Aquabacterium sp. OR-4: one gene and its partner. Each later gene encodes a partner of the first gene's protein in a complex. Links are inferred from orthologs where the notes say so. Each region holds a gene or a part of one and is shown on either strand. Other genes may lie near its edges.

Evidence for each region.
Region 2: the proteins of ssb (region 1) and sbcB are in contact, whole or in part, in a crystal structure (PDB 3C94), measured with the Escherichia coli proteins. The link is inferred for Aquabacterium sp. OR-4 from one-to-one orthologs.

Annotation. Positions count from the first base shown.
Region 1 is NZ_JAOCQD020000001.1:415,080-423,546, forward strand. What follows is about bases 5,628-8,467. They hold ssb (single-stranded DNA-binding protein), read right to left. Parts: upstream 7,408-8,467; coding sequence 6,847-7,407; downstream 5,628-6,846. Other genes in these bases: recQ (DNA helicase RecQ), read left to right, coding at 7,613-8,467. In the rest of the region: N4G63_RS01655 (TonB-dependent receptor), read left to right, coding at 1-11; N4G63_RS01660 (hypothetical protein), read left to right, coding at 113-325; N4G63_RS01665 (NnrU family protein), read right to left, coding at 356-940; N4G63_RS01670 (hypothetical protein), read right to left, coding at 1,005-2,300; N4G63_RS01675 (Tim44 domain-containing protein), read right to left, coding at 2,456-3,493; N4G63_RS01680 (cyclase family protein), read left to right, coding at 3,717-4,820; N4G63_RS01685 (hypothetical protein), read right to left, coding at 4,859-5,527. UniProt on the Escherichia coli protein: Plays an important role in DNA replication, recombination and repair. Binds to ssDNA and to an array of partner proteins to recruit them to their sites of action during DNA metabolism. Acts as a sliding platform that migrates on DNA via reptation.
Region 2 is NZ_JAOCQD020000001.1:2,458,321-2,466,904, reverse strand. The notes cover bases 1,621-4,577. They hold sbcB (exodeoxyribonuclease I), read left to right. Parts: upstream 1,621-2,350; coding sequence 2,351-3,805; downstream 3,806-4,577. Other genes in these bases: N4G63_RS10630 (bifunctional 2',3'-cyclic-nucleotide 2'-phosphodiesterase/3'-nucleotidase), read right to left, coding at 3,818-4,577; N4G63_RS10640 (DUF6781 family protein), read left to right, coding at 1,621-2,286. Also shown: N4G63_RS10645 (DUF5916 domain-containing protein), read left to right, coding at 1-1,421; more of N4G63_RS10640, read left to right, coding at 1,582-1,620; more of N4G63_RS10630, read right to left, coding at 4,578-5,815; N4G63_RS10625 (hypothetical protein), read left to right, coding at 5,927-6,094; N4G63_RS10620 (Rieske 2Fe-2S domain-containing protein), read left to right, coding at 6,111-6,434; N4G63_RS10615 (hypothetical protein), read left to right, coding at 6,650-6,895; N4G63_RS10610 (hypothetical protein), read left to right, coding at 6,906-7,373; acnB (bifunctional aconitate hydratase 2/2-methylisocitrate dehydratase), read right to left, coding at 7,838-8,584. UniProt on the Escherichia coli protein: Degrades single-stranded DNA (ssDNA) in a highly processive manner.

The DNA of each region.
Region 1 (8,467 bases):
TCGGCTTCTAGGCACGGGCAGGCCGGGTGCGTGATGTCTGGCCGAACAAGGCCATCGCGCCCCGCCAGTTCAGCCCATCGGCGGGATCGGCAGTGCGTAAGCTGTCGATCCCATGAACACCCACCGCGCAGCGCCGATGTCGGCCGAACCCCGCGATGCCCGAGAGGCCCGCGAGGTCTGGCCCGACACGACCCCGATGCCGCTGGAGCCGGATTCGTTGTCTCCGGCGCCCATCGACGGCCTGGACGTCAACGAACTCGACAGCGAGACGGTGTTCGACCGCCTGTTCGGCAGCCTGCCACTGCCCGCGTCCCGACGGCGCTAGGCGGGCGCCGCAGCGCGCGGCCCCAGCCTCTCAGCCCACGGCGAAGGGCCGCACGCCCAGCAGCGCCGCATGGCCCCAGAAGGCCAGAGCGGCCCAGGCCAGCACACCCACCGCCACGGTAGTCAGCGTGCCGGCGGTCGTGGCGGCCGCTGCCACCGTGCCGGCCGCGCGATCACGCCGGCGCGCCGAACGAAAGCAGGCCACCGCCCACAGCAAGAAGCCGCCAAACAGCAGCAGGTCGGCCAGCGTGTGGTTGGCCAGCAGATGGGCCAGTGCCCACACCTTGACGGCCAGCACCATCGGGTGCTGCAGGCGGGCCTTGAGCGCATTGCGCGGCACATACGCGGCCGCCAGCAGCAGCATCGACACCAGCATCAGCAGGCCGGCGAGGTGGCGTGTCCACAGCGGCGGTGACCACAGCGGCACCGGCGCCAGGCGCGCCTGGCCGTAGCCCCACACGATCAGCGCAAAGCCGGCCAGCGACAGCAGCGTGTACAGGCCCTTCCAGCGCTGCGCACCCAGGCGCGCCACCATGCCGCTGCGCCAGTCGTCGGCCACGATGCGCACCGAGTGCAGGCCCAGAAACAGCAGCAGGCCGAAGATCAGTGCAGTCATGTCGCGTCGCGCTCCGTGGCGGTGGGCAGGGCACGCGCGCCTGGCCGTGGCCAGGCCCGGTGGGTTATTTGCGGGCCGGGCTCTTCAGGTACAGGGTCCACAGCCGGGCCAGCTCGGCCGTGCCGTCGCTGCCCTTGACCTGGGCAAAGCTGTTCAGCGCCTCGGCCACCTTGCCGGCGCGCCACTGCACCACGCCCAGGTGCAGCAGGGCGTCGTCGGGCTGGCGCAGGCCGCCCTTGGCCTGGCCCTGGGCCATCACGGCCAGCGCCTTGTCGTGCTGGCCGGCACCCGACAGCGCCATGCCCAGGGCAAAGGGCACGTTGCCGTCCTTGGCGTTGCGGGCGGCGGTTTCGGCGTCGTTCAGGCTGCCGCGGTCGGCCGCGGCCGCCTTGGTGGCGGCCTCGCGCAGCTTGCGGTCGGCGGCGGCGTTGGCGTCCTTGCCCAGCACGCCGCTGTTGAAGCCCTCGTCCAGCAGCTTCTGCGCCTCGGCCGGCAGGCCCACCTGGTTGGCGCGAAAGGCCATGTCGCCCAGCTCGCCGGCCGGCAGCGGCAGGCCCACCGCCATCTTCAGGCGGTAGACGTCCAGGCGCAGGCGCTCGTCGGCAAAGCCCGGGCGCTGGTGGGTGCGCACGATCAGCTCGTTCCAGAAATCGGTCTTGCCGGTGGTGCTGGCCAGCTTGCCCAGCGTGGCCAGGTAGCCGGCGTCGTCCTTCAAGGCACCGTGCGCCAGCGCCAGGCGGCTCAGCAGCGCCTCGCCAGGCACGCGGCCGGCGGCCTCTTCGGCCTGCACCAGCGCACCAAACTCGCGCACCGCACCGGCCTGGTCACCGGTTTCGGCCAGCAGGCGCGGGTACAGCTCGCGCAGCTCGGGGCTGTTGCCGCCGTTGGCCACGTAGACCGGGTAGCGCTTGACGGCCAGCGCAAACTGCTTTTCCTGCACGGCCAGGCGGATCAGCGCCTCGTTGAGCGAGCGGCGCTCGGCCTCGGGCACGAACTCGCTGTCGATCACGCCCTGCAGCGTCTGCATCGCCAGCGCGCGCTCGCCCTTGCCGCTGGCGGCGGCCAGGCGGAAGCGGGCGACGATGTAGCGCTCGTACGGCGTGAGGCCGGCGATGGCCTCCACCGTCACCAGCTTGTCCAGCGCCTCCTGGTGCTTGCCGGCCTTCAGCGCCTCTTGCGCCTCCTGCAGGGGCTTGGCGGTCTCGGGGCGCACGGTGGGCCCCGAGGCGGCGGGCGCGGCCGCTGCAGCAGCCTGCTGGGCCAGGGCCGGCGCAGTGCCGCCGGCGGCCAGCGCCGTCAGCGTGGCCAGGGTCAGGGCGCGCAGCGCGCGGCGCGTGGAAACGGTATGGCGGATCGGCAAGCGGGCACCCCGTAAGGCGGTGAAGAACGAAGGCGGGAGTGTAGTCAGCCCGCGTGACGCAGCCCACCCACCGGGTTACCAGCGGGTTTCAGGCGGTATCGGGTGTGGGGGAGGGCGGGTGGACTCGCGTCCACGCGAGGCCGGGTGCCCCAGCTTCACAGAGGCGTGATGCCCGCAATCGCCCAGTCGCCGCCCACCGGGCGCACCAGGTGCCACAGCTCGGCAAAGGGCGTGGCGCCGGCGTCGGCCTGTTCGCGGATCAGGCCGCTGTAGCGCACGCTCACCACGTCCTGGCCCATGCCGTCGCGGGTGGTGTCGGCAATCTCGGCATCGAGCTGCACCACGTCGGTCTGCTGCGTGCTGGCGCCGCGCTCTTGCAGGTCAAGGCGCAGCGAGGCAAACAGCTCGGGCGTGGTGAACTTGCGCAGATCGTCCACATTGCCGGCGTCGTTGGCGGCCTGCAGGCGGATGAACACCATCTTGGCCAGGCGCAGGAAGTCGTCGCGGTCGATGCCCTCGGGCAGCGCCGGCCCGGCCATCGCCGCCAGCGCCGCGGCGCCGGTCTGCAGCGCAGCGGCGCCCGACGATCCGGCCTCGGCGGTGGCGCCTGTCGGCGTGCCCAGGCTGCTGCGCTCGGTCAGGGTGGCGGCTTGCTGCGGCTGGGCTGTTGGCTGCTGCACCGGCGCGGCGCGCAGGTGGCCGCCGGCCCCGGCCGCGGCACCGGCCAGGCCCATCTGACCCATCTGACCCATCGGCGTGGTGGCCGGCTGGCCCTTGCGCGCCAGGCGGCCCATCACAAAGCGCAGCAGCACCACGGCGGCCACCGCCAGCAGCGCGATCATCACGAAGTTGGCCAGGCCTTCGCCCATGCCGAAATGGCTGAACAGCGCCGCCAGGCCGATGCCGGCGGCCAGGCCCGCCAGCGGGCCCATCCACGAGCGCTTGGCGGGCGCCGCCGCGGCCGCCGCGGTGGCGCCGGCCATGGCCGGTGCGGCCTGCTGGCCGGCAGGCTGGGCGCCAGGGGCCTGGGCCGGGGTGGGCGGCGTGGCCGACTTGGCCGGCGCCGCGGGCATCTGGCGTTGCAGCCCGGCGGCCTTGCCACCACCCAGGCGCTTGGCCTCGGCCAGGTGCGGGGCCACGCCCAGGGAACCGATGGTCACGGCCATCGCCAACGTCAGCAGCAGTTTTTTCATGCGCAAGGTCTCCATGCGGTATCCGGGCATCGGCGCGCGGCGCGCGCGTGTCCGGCTGGCGATTGTGAGCCCCGCCGGTGCCCGATGGTTCCGTGCCCGGCAAGCGGCGGGTGTGTGTTCTGTCGCGCCAGCGACAGGCCGGCGTGGCGCAAGCCCGGGTGGTCAGGTGCCGGCCAGCGCGGCAGCATCGCCCGCATCCATCACCACCCGGGGAGCCGCCTGCATGACCCTCCACGCCACCCCGTCCGGGGCCGCGCCCAGTTCCGGCACCGGTGCCGAGCCTGGCGCCCGCCCGCGCTGGCTGCGCCGCCCCGAGGGCTCGACCTGGGGCGACTTCGGCCCCGACGACCAGCTGGGCCGCCTGAACCTGATCACGCCCGAGCGCCGCCGCGCTGCGGTGGCCGAGGTGCGCGAGGGCCTGGCCTTCGGCCTGAGCGTGCCGCTGGACTATCCCGGCGGCTCGCTGCTCAACCCGCGCCGCAAGCCGCCGCAGCTGCGCCCCACGGCGCTGAACGGCACGCCGTTCATGAATCAGCCGCTGTCGCTGGTGGTCGAGCGCGCCACCGACGTGATCTGCGACGACCAGGTCACCCTGAGCCTGCAATACAGCACCCAGTGGGACAGCTTTGCCCATGTGGGCAGCTGGTTCGACGCCGATGGCGACGGCGAGCCCGAGAAGGTCTACTACAACGGCTATCGCGCCCACGAGCACATCGTGGGCCCGGGCGACCGCCTGCTGGCGGCCTGCGGCTGCGGCGAGGACGGCTCGTACGCCCGCGCGCTGGGCATCGCCAACTTTGCCGAAAACCCCATCCAGGGCCGCGGCGTGCTGGTGGATCTGGCGGCGCACTGCGGCCGCGAGCGGGTGTTCGTCGACCACGCCCGGCTGATGCGCATCCTGGCCGATGACGGCGTGGTGGTCGAGCCGGGCGATCTGCTGCTGATCCACACCGGCTTTGCCGAGGCCGTGCTCGAGATGCAGCGCGAGCCCGACGCCCAGGTGCTGCACCACGCCTGCGCGGTGCTGGACGGTCGCGATCCGGCGCTGCTGCAGTGGATCAGCGACAGCGGCGTGGCCGCGCTGTGCGCCGACAACTACGCGGTGGAGGGCTACCCCGCGCGCGACGTGCCGGGCCTGCGCGCGGCGCTGCCGCTGCATGAGCACTGCCTGTTCAAGCTGGGCGTGCCGCTGGGCGAGCTGTGGCGGCTGGGCGAGCTGGCCACCTGGCTGCGTGCCAACGGCCGCTCGCGCTGCCTGCTCACCGCACCGCCCCTGTGCCTGCCGGGGGCCGTGGGCTCGCCGGTGACGCCGGTGGCCACGGTGTGAGCCAGATGTGGCGCCGCAGGCCGGTGTAGCGATCCTGGCTACTGCGGTGGCAACTGCACTGCCAGGTAGGCTTGATGGGGGTGCTTTTCCGTCTCTGGATACTTCAGCGCCAGTTGTCCTGCTTCTCTCATCGGCTTGAGGTGCTCGCGCCGGAGTTCCCCTGGGTCGCGGCCGCCCAGAAGGCGTGCCAGATCGCTGGCGGTGTACGGCCGCAGACGGCACAGGTCCAGGATCAACGCCCGCACGATGGCCTGACGAGGCTTCTTGCCTGCCGCAAGGATGCGCTGATGCAAGGCAGGCGGAATCTCCATCTGCTGCGCAGGTGGGGATAGCGCGGCAGGCATAGGGTGATTCGCCGAAACCCCAGATGCTGGTCTCTGACCTTGTGGGGATTCCGCACCAATGTCCAGGGCGAGCTGGGCGGGCGGGTCCATCTGTCGGGCAGCAGAAGCGGTCAGCACATAGTAGGTTCGGCTTCCAGAGCCTTCCTTCTCGAGCAGTCCCCGGTCGCGCAGGCGGCGCAACACCTGGCTGGCAGCCAAGGTGTCAAGTCCACAGAAATCACGGCAGGCGCTGTTGTCTACTGCGCTGGTTCCACGTGCGTAGATCAGCACCTTGGCCTCGTCGGCGCTGATCACTGTGCCTGCAAAGCCGCGCAGCCAGGCGTGATCGTCCTCGGTGAGCAGGTTGTGCAGGAACAGGGTCACCCTGAAATCGTTGGCCTGTCGGTCCGAATGAAATTCCGGTGCTGACAGCCCCGCTTTCGCCGCCAAGCGACGCATGGCGCGAACTCCTGTGCCCATGGCTTCGGCCAGGTGCAAATCGTGCAGCACCGCGGCGATGACGGGGTTGCGCAGTCGCGAGCCCGGCGTCCCCAGGCTCGAAGGGTCCTTGAGCGAGTAGCCGACGTTGCGCACCTTGATGCGGTTGCTGAAGCGAATGATCTGGGTGGGGCTGTGCACGGTGTAGCTGTGCGGTGCATGGCTGCGTTCGCCAACGCCTCGCGGATGACCTTGCGCGGCAGGATGGGCTCCTGAACGCTCTGCAGCTGACCTTCCGGAAGCCGAAACCCCTTGGGCAGTTCGTCGATGATGCTGGCCTCGGCCTGGGGCAGTGCCAACAGCAAAGGCTTGCGAATGTCGACGGACTGGAACCTGTTCTCGGGGTCTTCCACCCATTCATTGCCTGGCACACGGACGTAGTCGATCCGCAAGGCAGGCAGCAGTCGACGGAGCGCCAGTGGCTTGCCAAACAGCACGATGCCGGCCAAGGTGGGCTGCAGTTGCCCATCCACCCGGCGCGACATGCCCAAAGCTTCGAGCATGTCGTGGTCACCGTACTCCAGTACCTCCGCCTGAGGGTTGAAGCGTGCGCGGTCACGCCGGTACACGGCGATGGCGGCCGGGTCGAAGTCATCCATCCGAGCGTCGGGCAACACGCTGGCATCCGGGCTGTGGCTGGGTTGGCTCTCGCCGCGCAGCACCCACAGGTCTTCATCCACGCAATGCTGGTCAGTGCTGGCAATGCGCCGGTAGGCGCCGCGAGGCAGGCCCGTTGCCTTGAGATAGACCGGCTTGTGCGTGACGTCGGCTTCGGCAACATGCACGATCAGCACGACCCGCCCGTCCACCACCTCGATCTGCATCTCCGGCCTCAGGGTGACACTGAGCATGCTGGCGCATTGGCTGGCCAGATCGCGCTGAACTTTGTCGGGATCGGAAAGACCCGTGGCGCTGTAGACGGTATCGCCCTTGTCGTTGACCGACCAATCCACCCCCAGCAGCAGATAGCCGCCGTCCAGGCCGGGCTCGTTGGCAAACGCGATGACCGTCTGCATGACCGACTTGCCCAACTCGCTGGCACGCTTGGCTTCAATTCGCGTGGACTCGTCCACCGCATTGAGCTCTTCCAGAAGATCGGCCGCGTGACGCATGAGAAGGCGATCAGGGTTCGATGCTGAAAATGAAAAAACCCTAAGCGACAAGCACTTAGGGCTCTTTCTTTACCGTCTGCGGACAGGTAGATCCTAGAACGGAATGTCGTCGTCCATGTCGTCGAAGCCGGTGCTCGACTTCGGCGCCGGGCGCTGCGCGGCGGCCGGCGCGCGCGGCGGCGGGGCGCTGCGGCGCGGGGCCGGGGCGGGTGCGGCGCCCATGTCGCCGTAGTCGTCTTCGCCACCGCCACCGCCACCGCCGCCGCCGGAGGGGGCACCGCGGCCCATGCCGCCGCCGCCGCCGCCCATGCCGCCTTCTTCACGGCCGCCCAGCAGCTGCATCTGGTCGGCAAAGATCTCGGTGGTGAACTTCTCCACGCCGTCCTTGTCGGTCCACTTGCGCGTCTTCAGGCGGCCTTCCACGTACACCGGGCGGCCCTTCTTGAGGTATTCGCCGGCAATCTCGGCCAGGCGGTCGAAGAACACCACGCGGTGCCATTCGGTTTCTTCCTGGCGCTCGCCGCTGTCCTTGCTTTTCCAGTTGCGCGTGGTGGCAAGGCTCACGTTGCACACCGCGCTGCCGCTGGGCGTGTAGCGCACCTCGGGGTCGCGACCCAGGTTGCCGATGAGAATGACTTTGTTGACCGAGGCCATGGCCGGTGCTCCTGCTGCGCGGACTGCAATGGGGGGAAGGGGCGTGATTGTCCCTGAATTGCCATCTTAGCCACCCGGGCCGGCGGCGGGTCGTGCGCGCTGGCGTCTCGCGGGGGGTGGCGAGGGGGTGGCGTGGGGGATGATGGCCGCCTTTCGGTGGCGTGGGCCGCGGCTGGCGGGCTGGGGTCGTTACCATCCCGTCCCGATGCCCACCTCGCGCGCTGCCGACCCCTCCGACCCCGGTCACACCGATCCCTTGCACATCCTGCAGCAGGTGTTCGGCTACACCGCCTTTCGCGGCCAGCAGGCGGCCATCGTGGCGCAGGTGGCACAGGGCGGCGACGCGCTGGTGCTGATGCCCACCGGCGGCGGCAAGAGCCTGTGCTATCAGGTGCCGGCCATCGCCCGCCACCGCGCCGGCCTGGGCGTGACCGTGGTGGTGAGCCCGCTGATCGCGCTGATGCACGACCAGGTGGGCGCGCTCGATGAGCTGGGTGTGTCCGCGGCCTTCTTGAACAGCACGCTCGATGGCGACGAGGCGCGCCGCGTCGAGCGCGAGCTGCTGGCCGGCCGCCTGGTGCTGCTGTATGCGGCGCCCGAGCGCATCCTCACGCCGCGCTTTCTGGCGATGCTCGATTCGCTGCACGAGCGCGGCTGCTTCAGCCTGCTGGCCATCGACGAGGCGCACTGCGTCAGCCAGTGGGGGCATGACTTCCGCGAGGAGTATCTGGGCCTGTCCCAGCTGCACGAGCGCTACCCCACGGTGCCGCGGCTGGCGCTCACCGCCACCGCCGACGACCACACCCGCGCCGACATCGTGGCCCGGCTGGCGCTCGAATCGGCCGAGCTGTTCATCAGCAGCTTCGACCGGCCCAACATCCGCTACACCATCGTCGAAAAGGACGACGCCCGCAAGCAGCTGCTGCGCCTGGTGCGCGACGAGCACGAGGGCGATGCCGGCGTGGTGTATTGCCAGAGCCGCAAGAAGGTGGAGGACACCGCCGCCTGGCTGGCCGCCGAGGGCATCCAGGCGTTGCCGTACCACGCCGGTCTGGACACC
Region 2 (8,584 bases), 2.0 Mb from region 1 along the record:
CGCTGCCCGAGCTGGTGGTTGACGCCACGCTGAACCCCGATTTCTCGCAGGTGGCGCTCGACGTGCCGCAGCTGGCCGGCAACACCCGGTTCGCACTGTCGTTTCCCGAGAAGCGGCCGTTCTTCTATGAATCGAGCGACCTGCTGCGTTCGCCCACCGAGGCGCTGTACACCCGCAGCCTGACCGAGCCGCGCGGCGGCCTGCGCGCCACCTGGCGCGGTGCGCGCCTGGCCGGCAGCGCCTTTGCCATCGACGACCGCGGCGGCGGCTACGTGCTGCTGCCCGGCGCCTTTGGCACCGACTTTGCCGAGCAGCCGGCCTCGCGCGTGCTGGCGGCGCGGGTGCGGGCCGATGGTGGCGCGCTGCAGTGGGGCGCGCTGGCGGCAGCGCGCCGCTACGAGGGCGGCCGTGGCGACAACCAGGTGCTGGGCCCCGACGTGGCCTGGCAGATCGACGACGCCTGGCGTGCACGTGCGCAGCTGCTGGGCTCGAGCACCAGCGCCCAGCCCGATGGCCAGGGCGGCCTGCAGCACGGCGCCACGCGGCGCGGCCACCGCGCGCATCTCAAGTTCTACCTGCAGCAGCCCGACTACGAGGCCGATCTGGGCGTGGACGACATCAGCGCCGGCTTTCGCGACGACACCGGCTTCGTCAACCAGAACGATGTCACCGAGCTCAGCGGCCGCGTGGCCTATGGCTGGCACGGTCTGGGGCCGTTCAACGAGTTCTGGTTCAACCTCGAGGGCGAGACGCTGCGCGCCCGCCAGGCCGGCCAGCGGGTGAGCAGCGCGCTCAGCCCCGGCGTGTGGCTCACCGGCGCGCACAACCTCGAGGCCTCGCTGTACTGGCATGGTGGCGAAGGCGTTCGCACCGCGGACGGTGCGCCCTGGCTGCGCCCGCGCTTCTGGCAGCTGGAGGCGGTGTTCACGCCCGCCACCTGGGCGCCGCTGCTGAGCACCGAATGGCAATGGGGCCGGCTGGCCGACATGCAGGCCGGCGTGGTGCGCCCGGGCGCAAACGGCAGCGTCACGCTCACCATGCGGCCGCTGGCGCGGCTTGAGTTCGAGCCCAGCGTCTACGCCGCCTGGCTCGAGCGCGACGGCCGCCGCACCTACCGCGAAACCGCCGGCCAGCTGCTGGCGGTGTGGCACTTCGACGCCCACCAGACCCTGCGCGCGATCTGGCAGCGCAGTTCGCTCGACCGCCTGGCCGAGCCCGGCGTGGCGGCGCAGCGCGATGTGGGCAGCACCGGCTCGCTCACCTACGCCTGGCGGCGCTCGGCCGGCACGGTGCTGTACCTGGGCGCCAGCCGCAGCCGCCAGGGCCTGCCCACGGTGCAGGGCGTGTCGCGCGGCAACGAGGTGTTCGTCAAGCTGCAGGTCGATGCCGACGACCTGCGCCAGGTCTGGCGCGGGCGCTGAGCCCCGGCGGCCACCGCCCGCCGTCACCTGTCACCACCACCCGCCGGCGCTGGTGGGCACGGGGTGCCGCTTGTCAGCCTGGCGCCGGCCGGCCGTGGCACCATGGCCGTTGCCGTGGCGCCTGCCACGCATCCACCCGTGAACCCCGAGGAGGCTACCGATGATGAAGTCCGGCGTCGATCCGCAAGCCCTGGCCGAGATGTTTGCCAGTGCCAGCGCCAAGCAGACCACGCAGCTGCGCCAGGCGGTCTACGACAGCACCTTGCGCGCCCTGCAGGGCCGTGAGCTGAGCCTGAAGAACATCCGCAAGGTGCTCGACACGGTGGCCCAGGCGGCCAGCGCGGGCGCGGCGCAAAACCCCGCCGCCCCGGCCCAGGTGGAGAAGATGCTCGACACCGCGGTGGCCGGCATGGACGACGCGCTGCTCAAGGCGGTGGAAGCCAACCGCGTGGCGCTGCAGCAGTTCGTCGACCGCGGCGTCGACCTGCGCGAAACCCAGCTCAAGAAGGCCCTGGGCGATCTGGAGAAGATGGAAGACCAGCTCTTCGGCGCCGTGAAGAAGGCCACCGGCGCCGCCGGTGAAGGCCTGGCCGGCCCCTGGCAGCAGGTGATGGACAAGCTGGCCCCCGGTGCCACGCAGACCGGCGCCCGCGCCGGCGCCGCCACCGAGCAGCTCGAGAACCAGCTCGCGCAGATGCAGACCGCCATGCGCGAGACCCGCGCCGCCGGCCTGAAGGCGGCGCAAACCCTGGCCGAGAGCTATGCCGCGCTGGCCAGCGGCGTGTTGATCGGCATGGCCGATGCGCTGCGCCAGGGCGCTGCCGAGCCGTCCGACGACAGCCCCCGGGCCACGCGCCGCAAGTAGGCGGCAGGCCGGCAGGCCGGCGGCCCGGGCGCGATCCGGGCCGCACATCGCGTATCGTGCCGGCATGAGCGACACGACCCGCGATTTCACATTCTTCTGGCACGACTACGAGACCTTCGGCCGCGTGCCGCGCCGTGACCGGCCAGCGCAGTTTGCCGGCATCCGCACCGATGCCGCGCTCAATGAAGTGGGCCCGCCGCTCGAGTTGTTCTGCCAGCCGCCGCACGACACCCTGCCCGACCCCGAGAGCTGCCTGCTCACCGGCATCACGCCGCAGCAGTGTGCCGAGCGCGGCGTGACCGAGCAGGCCTTTGCCGCGCAGATCCACGACGCGCTGGCCGCACCCGGCACGGTGGGCGTGGGCTACAACACCATCCGCTTCGACGACGAGGTCACGCGCCACCTGTTCTGGCGCAACCTGATCGACCCCTACGGCCGCGAGTGGCAGAACGGCTGCGGCCGCTGGGACCTGCTGGACACCGTGCGCTGCGCCTGGGCACTGCGGCCCGAGGGCATCGAATGGCCGAAGCACGACGACGGCCGGCCCAGCTTCAAGCTCGAGCACCTCACCGTGGCCAACGGCCTGGCGCACGACAGCGCCCACGATGCGCTGAGCGACGTGCGCGCCACCATCGCGCTGGCCCGGCTGCTGCGCGAGCGCCAGCCGCGGCTGTGGGACTTCTGCCTGAAGCTGCGCAAGAAAGACGCGGTGTGGGCCGAGATCGGCCTGGGCAAGCCCTTTCTGCACCTGTCGGGCATGTACGGCACCGAGCGCGGCTGCCTGGCCCTGGTGTGGCCGCTGGGCGTGCACCCGACCAACAAGAACGAGCTGATCGTGTGGGACCTGTCGGCCGATCCGGCCGAACTGCCGGCGCTGGATGTCGAGACGCTGCGCCTGCGCATGTTCACCCGCGCCGACCAGCTGCCCGAGGGTCTGGCGCGGCTGCCGGTCAAGACCATCCATGTCAACAAGAGCCCGGTGGTCATCGGCAACCTCAAGACCCTGCCGGCCGCGCGCGCCGCGCATTGGGGCCTCGATCTCGACACCGGCCTGCAGCGCGCCGCCTGGGCCCAGGCGCATGCGGCCGCGCTGGCCGGCGTGCCCTGGAGCCAGGTGTTCGCCCGGCCGGCACCGGCGCAGGCGCCGGATGTGGACGAAGACCTCTACGGCGGCTTCATCGGCCCGGGCGACCGACGCACGCTGGAGCGCCTGCGCGGGCTGGACGGCGCGGCGCTGGCCGGCAAACACCCGGCCTTCGAGGACGGCCGGCTCGACGAGCTGCTGTTTCGCTACCGCGCCCGCAACTGGCCCGACACGCTGGCCGACGCCGAGCGCCAGCGCTGGGCCGCGCACTGCAGCGCCCGCCTGCACGAAGGCCTGGGTGGCGTGCTGACCGTGGCCGACTTCATGGCCCGTATCGACACCCTGGGCGAGCAGGCCGGCGAGGACGAGCGCGCGCAGGACATCCTGGGTGCGCTGTATGACTGGGCGGAGGCGATTGCGCCGGAGATGGGGTAAGGGCCGCGGCGTTCAGTTCGCCAGCTCGAACAGCGCCGAGCCGTCGCCGTTGTCCTTGACCAGGCGCACCTGCGGCGTGCGCGGCAGCTGGGCGATGGCGGCGGCGCTGGAGCTGAAGCGCAGCTTGACGCCCGGCACCGGCTGGATGCGCCAGTTGCCGTCGGCGCTGGGGTCCAGCGTGCCGGCAGAGCGCAGGTACTGGGCCACGGCCTCGCGGTTCTCGTCGGCGCTGTCCATCACGATCTGGCGACCGTCCAGGCCCGGAAAGCTGCCGCCGCCGGCGGCGCGGTAGTTGTTGGTCACCACGATGAAGGGCGCATCGTCCTTCACCGGCTGGCCCTGGTGGCGCAGGTCGACGATGCGCCGCGCCTCGGGCGCCACCAGCTTGCCGGCCAGGTCATAACGCGCAGGCTGGGTGACATCGATGCGGTAGCTCAGGCCGTCGATCATGTCGAAGTTGTAGGGCACGAAGCGTTCGTCGATCAGCGCCTGTTCGGCCGGGCCGGCGGCATCGATGCGGCGAAAGGCACCGGCCGACATCTCCAGCCATTCACGCACCTGGGCGCCGCTGAGCCTGACCGCCTTGATGGTGTTGGGGTAGATGTAGAGATCGGCGATGTGGCGGATCGACAGCGTGCCGGCCGGGATCTCGGTGTAGTAGCTCCAGCCCATGCGGCCGCCCGACTTGAAGGGCGCGGCGGCCGAGACGATGGGCAGGCCTTCGTGTTCGGTGCCGGCCAGCGCGCGCTTCGCGTAGGCGATCTGCGCGTTGTTCACCAGCTGCACCGAGGGGTCGTCGGCCACCTGGGCAAAAAAGCTGGTGATCGGCGCCGTGCTGCGCGCCACCTCGCCGCGCACATAACGCAGCGTGGCCTCGTGCTCGGCGGCCACCAGCTGCGCCACCATCGGATCGGCCTCGACCAGCGGCTTGCGCGTGGCACGGTCGCGGATGGCGCGGATCTCGGCGCGGCTGTCCTTGATCTTCCAGGCGCCCGAGCTGTCGTCGAGCACCAGGTCGATCACGCCCAGGTGATCGCCCCAGCGGCCGGGCATCACCGCCGGCACGCCGTTGATCGTGCCGCGGGCCAGATCCACCTTCGCGTGGTTGGCGAAGAAACGGCTGGGGAACTCGCCATGCGAATGGCCGAACAGGATGGCGTCGATGCCGGCGATCTCGGACAAGCGGGCCACCGAGTTCTCGGCAAATCGCGGCGTCTCGCCACGCTCGAAGCCCGAGTGCGGAATGGCCACCACGAGGTCGGCACCCTTGGCGCGCATCTCGGGCACATAGCGGCGCGCGGTTTCCTGGATGTCCTGCACCGTGAGCTGGCCGGTGAGCTGGGCGCGGTCCCAGGTCATGATCTGCGGCGGCACGAAACCGATCACGCCGACCTTGAGCGTGCGCTTGGCGCCGGTCTCGTCGGTGAGGCTGCGCTCCAGCAGCACATAGGGCGTGAAGGCGGGCTTGTCATTGGCCGGGTTGCCGTCGCCATCGTCGAGCGTGACATTGGCGCTGACATACGGAAACGCCGCGCCGGCGATGGCCTGGCGCAAGAAGGGCAGGCCGAAGTTGAACTCGTGGTTGCCGATGTTGGCGGCGTCCACGCCCAGCGCGTTGAGCACCTTGTAGGCCGGGTGCACCGCGCCGGCGGCCAGCGGCTTGACGCGCGCCACGTAGTCGCCCAGCGGCGAGCCCTGCAGCAGGTCGCCGTTGTCGAACAGCAGGCTGTTGCGGGCCTCGGCGCGTGCGGCCTTGATCAGCGTGGCGGTGCGTGCCAGGCCGTATTCGTCGGTGGGCTTGTCCTGGTAGTAGTCCCAGGCCAGCAGGTTCATGTGCAGGTCGGTGGTTTCCAGCAGGCGCAGCTTCAGTTCGGCGGCGGCGGCGGGCAGGGCGCTCACCAGGCCGGCCAGCGTGGCCAGTGCGGCCAGTGCACGCCGGGTGGCCAGGCGGTGGCCCCGCGCCGGGGCGGCGGCGCGTGATCGGTGGGTGGGGCGGGATGCAGCGGTCATCGAACAACAGGCAAGAGGCGGCAAGGCGGCCGAAGCCACCGAGCGTAGCAGCCGGCCAGGCTGGCGCGGCCCTTGCATCGGCCCGTGGCAGCGCCCCGGCCTGGAGGATTCATGACAGTGCAGCAACTGATCCACCTGCTCTCGGCCATGCCGCCCATGGCGCCGGTGCTGCTGGAAGAAGACGGCGGACTGTCGCCGCTGGGCGGCGTGGATCTGCTGCCCGGCACGCCGGGCCAGCCCGCCGAGGTGCTGCTGCGGCCCGACATGACCCCCGACTGATGCAAGGAGCATGACCATGGCGTTTCAGACCCTGTGCAAGCAGCGCTACCTGGGTGAAGGCGAATCGGTGCCCTTCATGCTGGCGGGCCAGGAGCTGCTGGTGGTGTGGCCCGATGGCGGCCAGCCGCGCGCCTTTGCCGGCGTGTGCCCGCACGAGCAGCAATCGCTGGTGAACAACTCGCAGTTCAACGGCCGCACGCTGGTGTGCACGGTGCACGGCTGGGTGTTTGACGGCCGCAACGGCCAGGGCCTGCGGCCCGAGGGCTGCGCGCTCGACGAATACCCGTTGCGCCTCACCGCCGACGGCCTGGTGGAAGTGGATCTGGACGCGCGTGGCTGAGCGCGCCGCCGGCCCTGGCCTCGGGCTCGGCACGCCAGAACCCACGGCGCTTCGGCCGGTGCGGGCGATAGCTGATAACGCTCAAGGTAAGGGTGCTGGGTGCGGGGCAGGCCGGCAGCCGGCGAGCAATCCTGTCGGAAAAGGCCTTGCTGCTCCAATGACGGCATGGCCGCGCGACCAGCTTGGCGCCCGGCCCAACCGGCAGGAGTGACACCGTGAGTACCCCCGAAGGCTTCTTCATCGACTGGGACGGCAATGTGCGCAGCACCACCGATTGCGGTGGCGGCTATGTGTGTGAGGTCGATGTGGTGGCCAAGTACGTGGGCATCCTGGGCCCGCGGGGCGCGCTGATGCACGAGGCCACGTTCTACAAAGACCTGGCGGCCATCCAGAAGGCCGGCATCAAGGGCCTGCTGGTGCCGGGCAGCACGCCCTGGGGCCGCAAGGACCAGGGCTTCTGAAAGGCGCGCCATGTCCCTCACCACCACCACCACGGCCCCCGCCACCGACCTGCTGCTGCGCAACCGCGCCATCCTGTGTCACTTCGACAGCTACAGCACCGCCTTGGTGTTTGCACACTGGCCAGGCGGCAGCCTGCTGTGGCCCGGCCCGCTGCCCGAGGGCGCCGCACCGGCCGAGGGGGATCTGCCCAACGATGCCGAGGCCGTGCGCCAGGCCGCGATGGCGCAGCTGGGCCTGCTCGATGACGACGTGGTGGTCAGCCCCAAGTTCATTGAATCGGTGCGCGCGGCCGATGGCAGCATGGTGCGTGTGCACCTGCTGCGTTTCACCACACAGGACGCGCCCAAGCCCTTGCTGGAAGCGGCGGGCGCGATCTTCAAGCCCCTGCCGCAACTGCGTGGCGCCGCGCCGGTGGAGCTGGGGCTGCTGCGCGAGGTGTTCAACCTGATCATCGGCGGCAACGGCCGCCACGGCTGACACGTTCTCGCGCGGCACGGGCGCCGGCCCGGCCCGCCGCAGGGCCACAGCAGGGCCACAGCAGTGCCACAGCAGCTTGGCCGCCCAGTCCGCAGCATGGCGCCACGAGCGCCATCGCACCGATGGCCAGCCCTGGGTGCCGCCCGATACCCAGGCCGTACAGGCCTTTGCGCAAGGCCTTTGCCGCGGCAGCGGCCGCCGCCGCCAGCACACCGGCGGCGGCTTTCGGCTTGACGTGTCGTGAGGCGATGTGGGCAGCTTCGGCCTCAGCCTGAACAGACTGATCAAGAAGCGCAGCGCCCAGGCACTGGCCGCGCATGGCACTGAGGCGCGGTTTTGTGCCTTGGCTGCGCTGGGCGACGCCGGCCAGGCGCTGGCGATCTCATGCAGACAAACGGCCCGCCGGGTTTCCCCGGCGGGCCGTTGTGCTGGGGGGGGGCTGAGCATGCCGCTCAGCCGGGCTGTCAGGCCGTCACGCCCTTGGCCACATCCGCGTACTCGCCGATCTGGTCGAAGTTCATGTACTTGTAGATCTGGTCGGCCTTGGCGGTGATCACGCCGGTGGCGGCCAGGTACTCGTCCTTGCTGGGCAGCTTGCCCAGCTTGGAGGCCACGGCGGCCAGCTCGGCCGAGCCCAGGAACACGTTGGTGTTCTTGCCCAGGCGGTTCGGGAAGTTGCGGGTCGACGTCGAGATGACGGTCGCGCCTTCCTTCACCTGGGCCTGGTTGCCCATGCACAGGCTGCAGCCGGGCATCTCGGTGCGCGCACCGGCGGTGCCGAAGTTGGCGTAGTGGCCTTCCTTCATCAGCTCGGCCGCGTCCATCTTGGTCGGCGGGGCGATCCACAGCTTCACCGGGATGTCGCGCGCGCCGCCCAGCACCGTGGCCGCTGCGCGGAAGTGGCCGATGTTGGTCATGCAGCTGCCGATGAAGGCCTCGTCGATCTTGGTGCCGGCCACTTCGCTGAGGGACTTGGCATCGTCCGGGTCGTTCGGACAGCAGACGATCGGCTCGGTGATCTCGGCCAGGTCGATCTCGATCACCGCGGCGTACTCGGCGTTGGCGTCGGCGGCCAGCAGGTTGGGGCTGGCCAGCCAGGCCTCGACCTTCTCGATGCGGCGGGCCAGGGTCTTGGCGTCGGCGTAGCCGTCGGCAATCATGTTCTTCATCAGAACGATGTTGCTCTTGAGGTACTCGGCCACCGGCTCCTT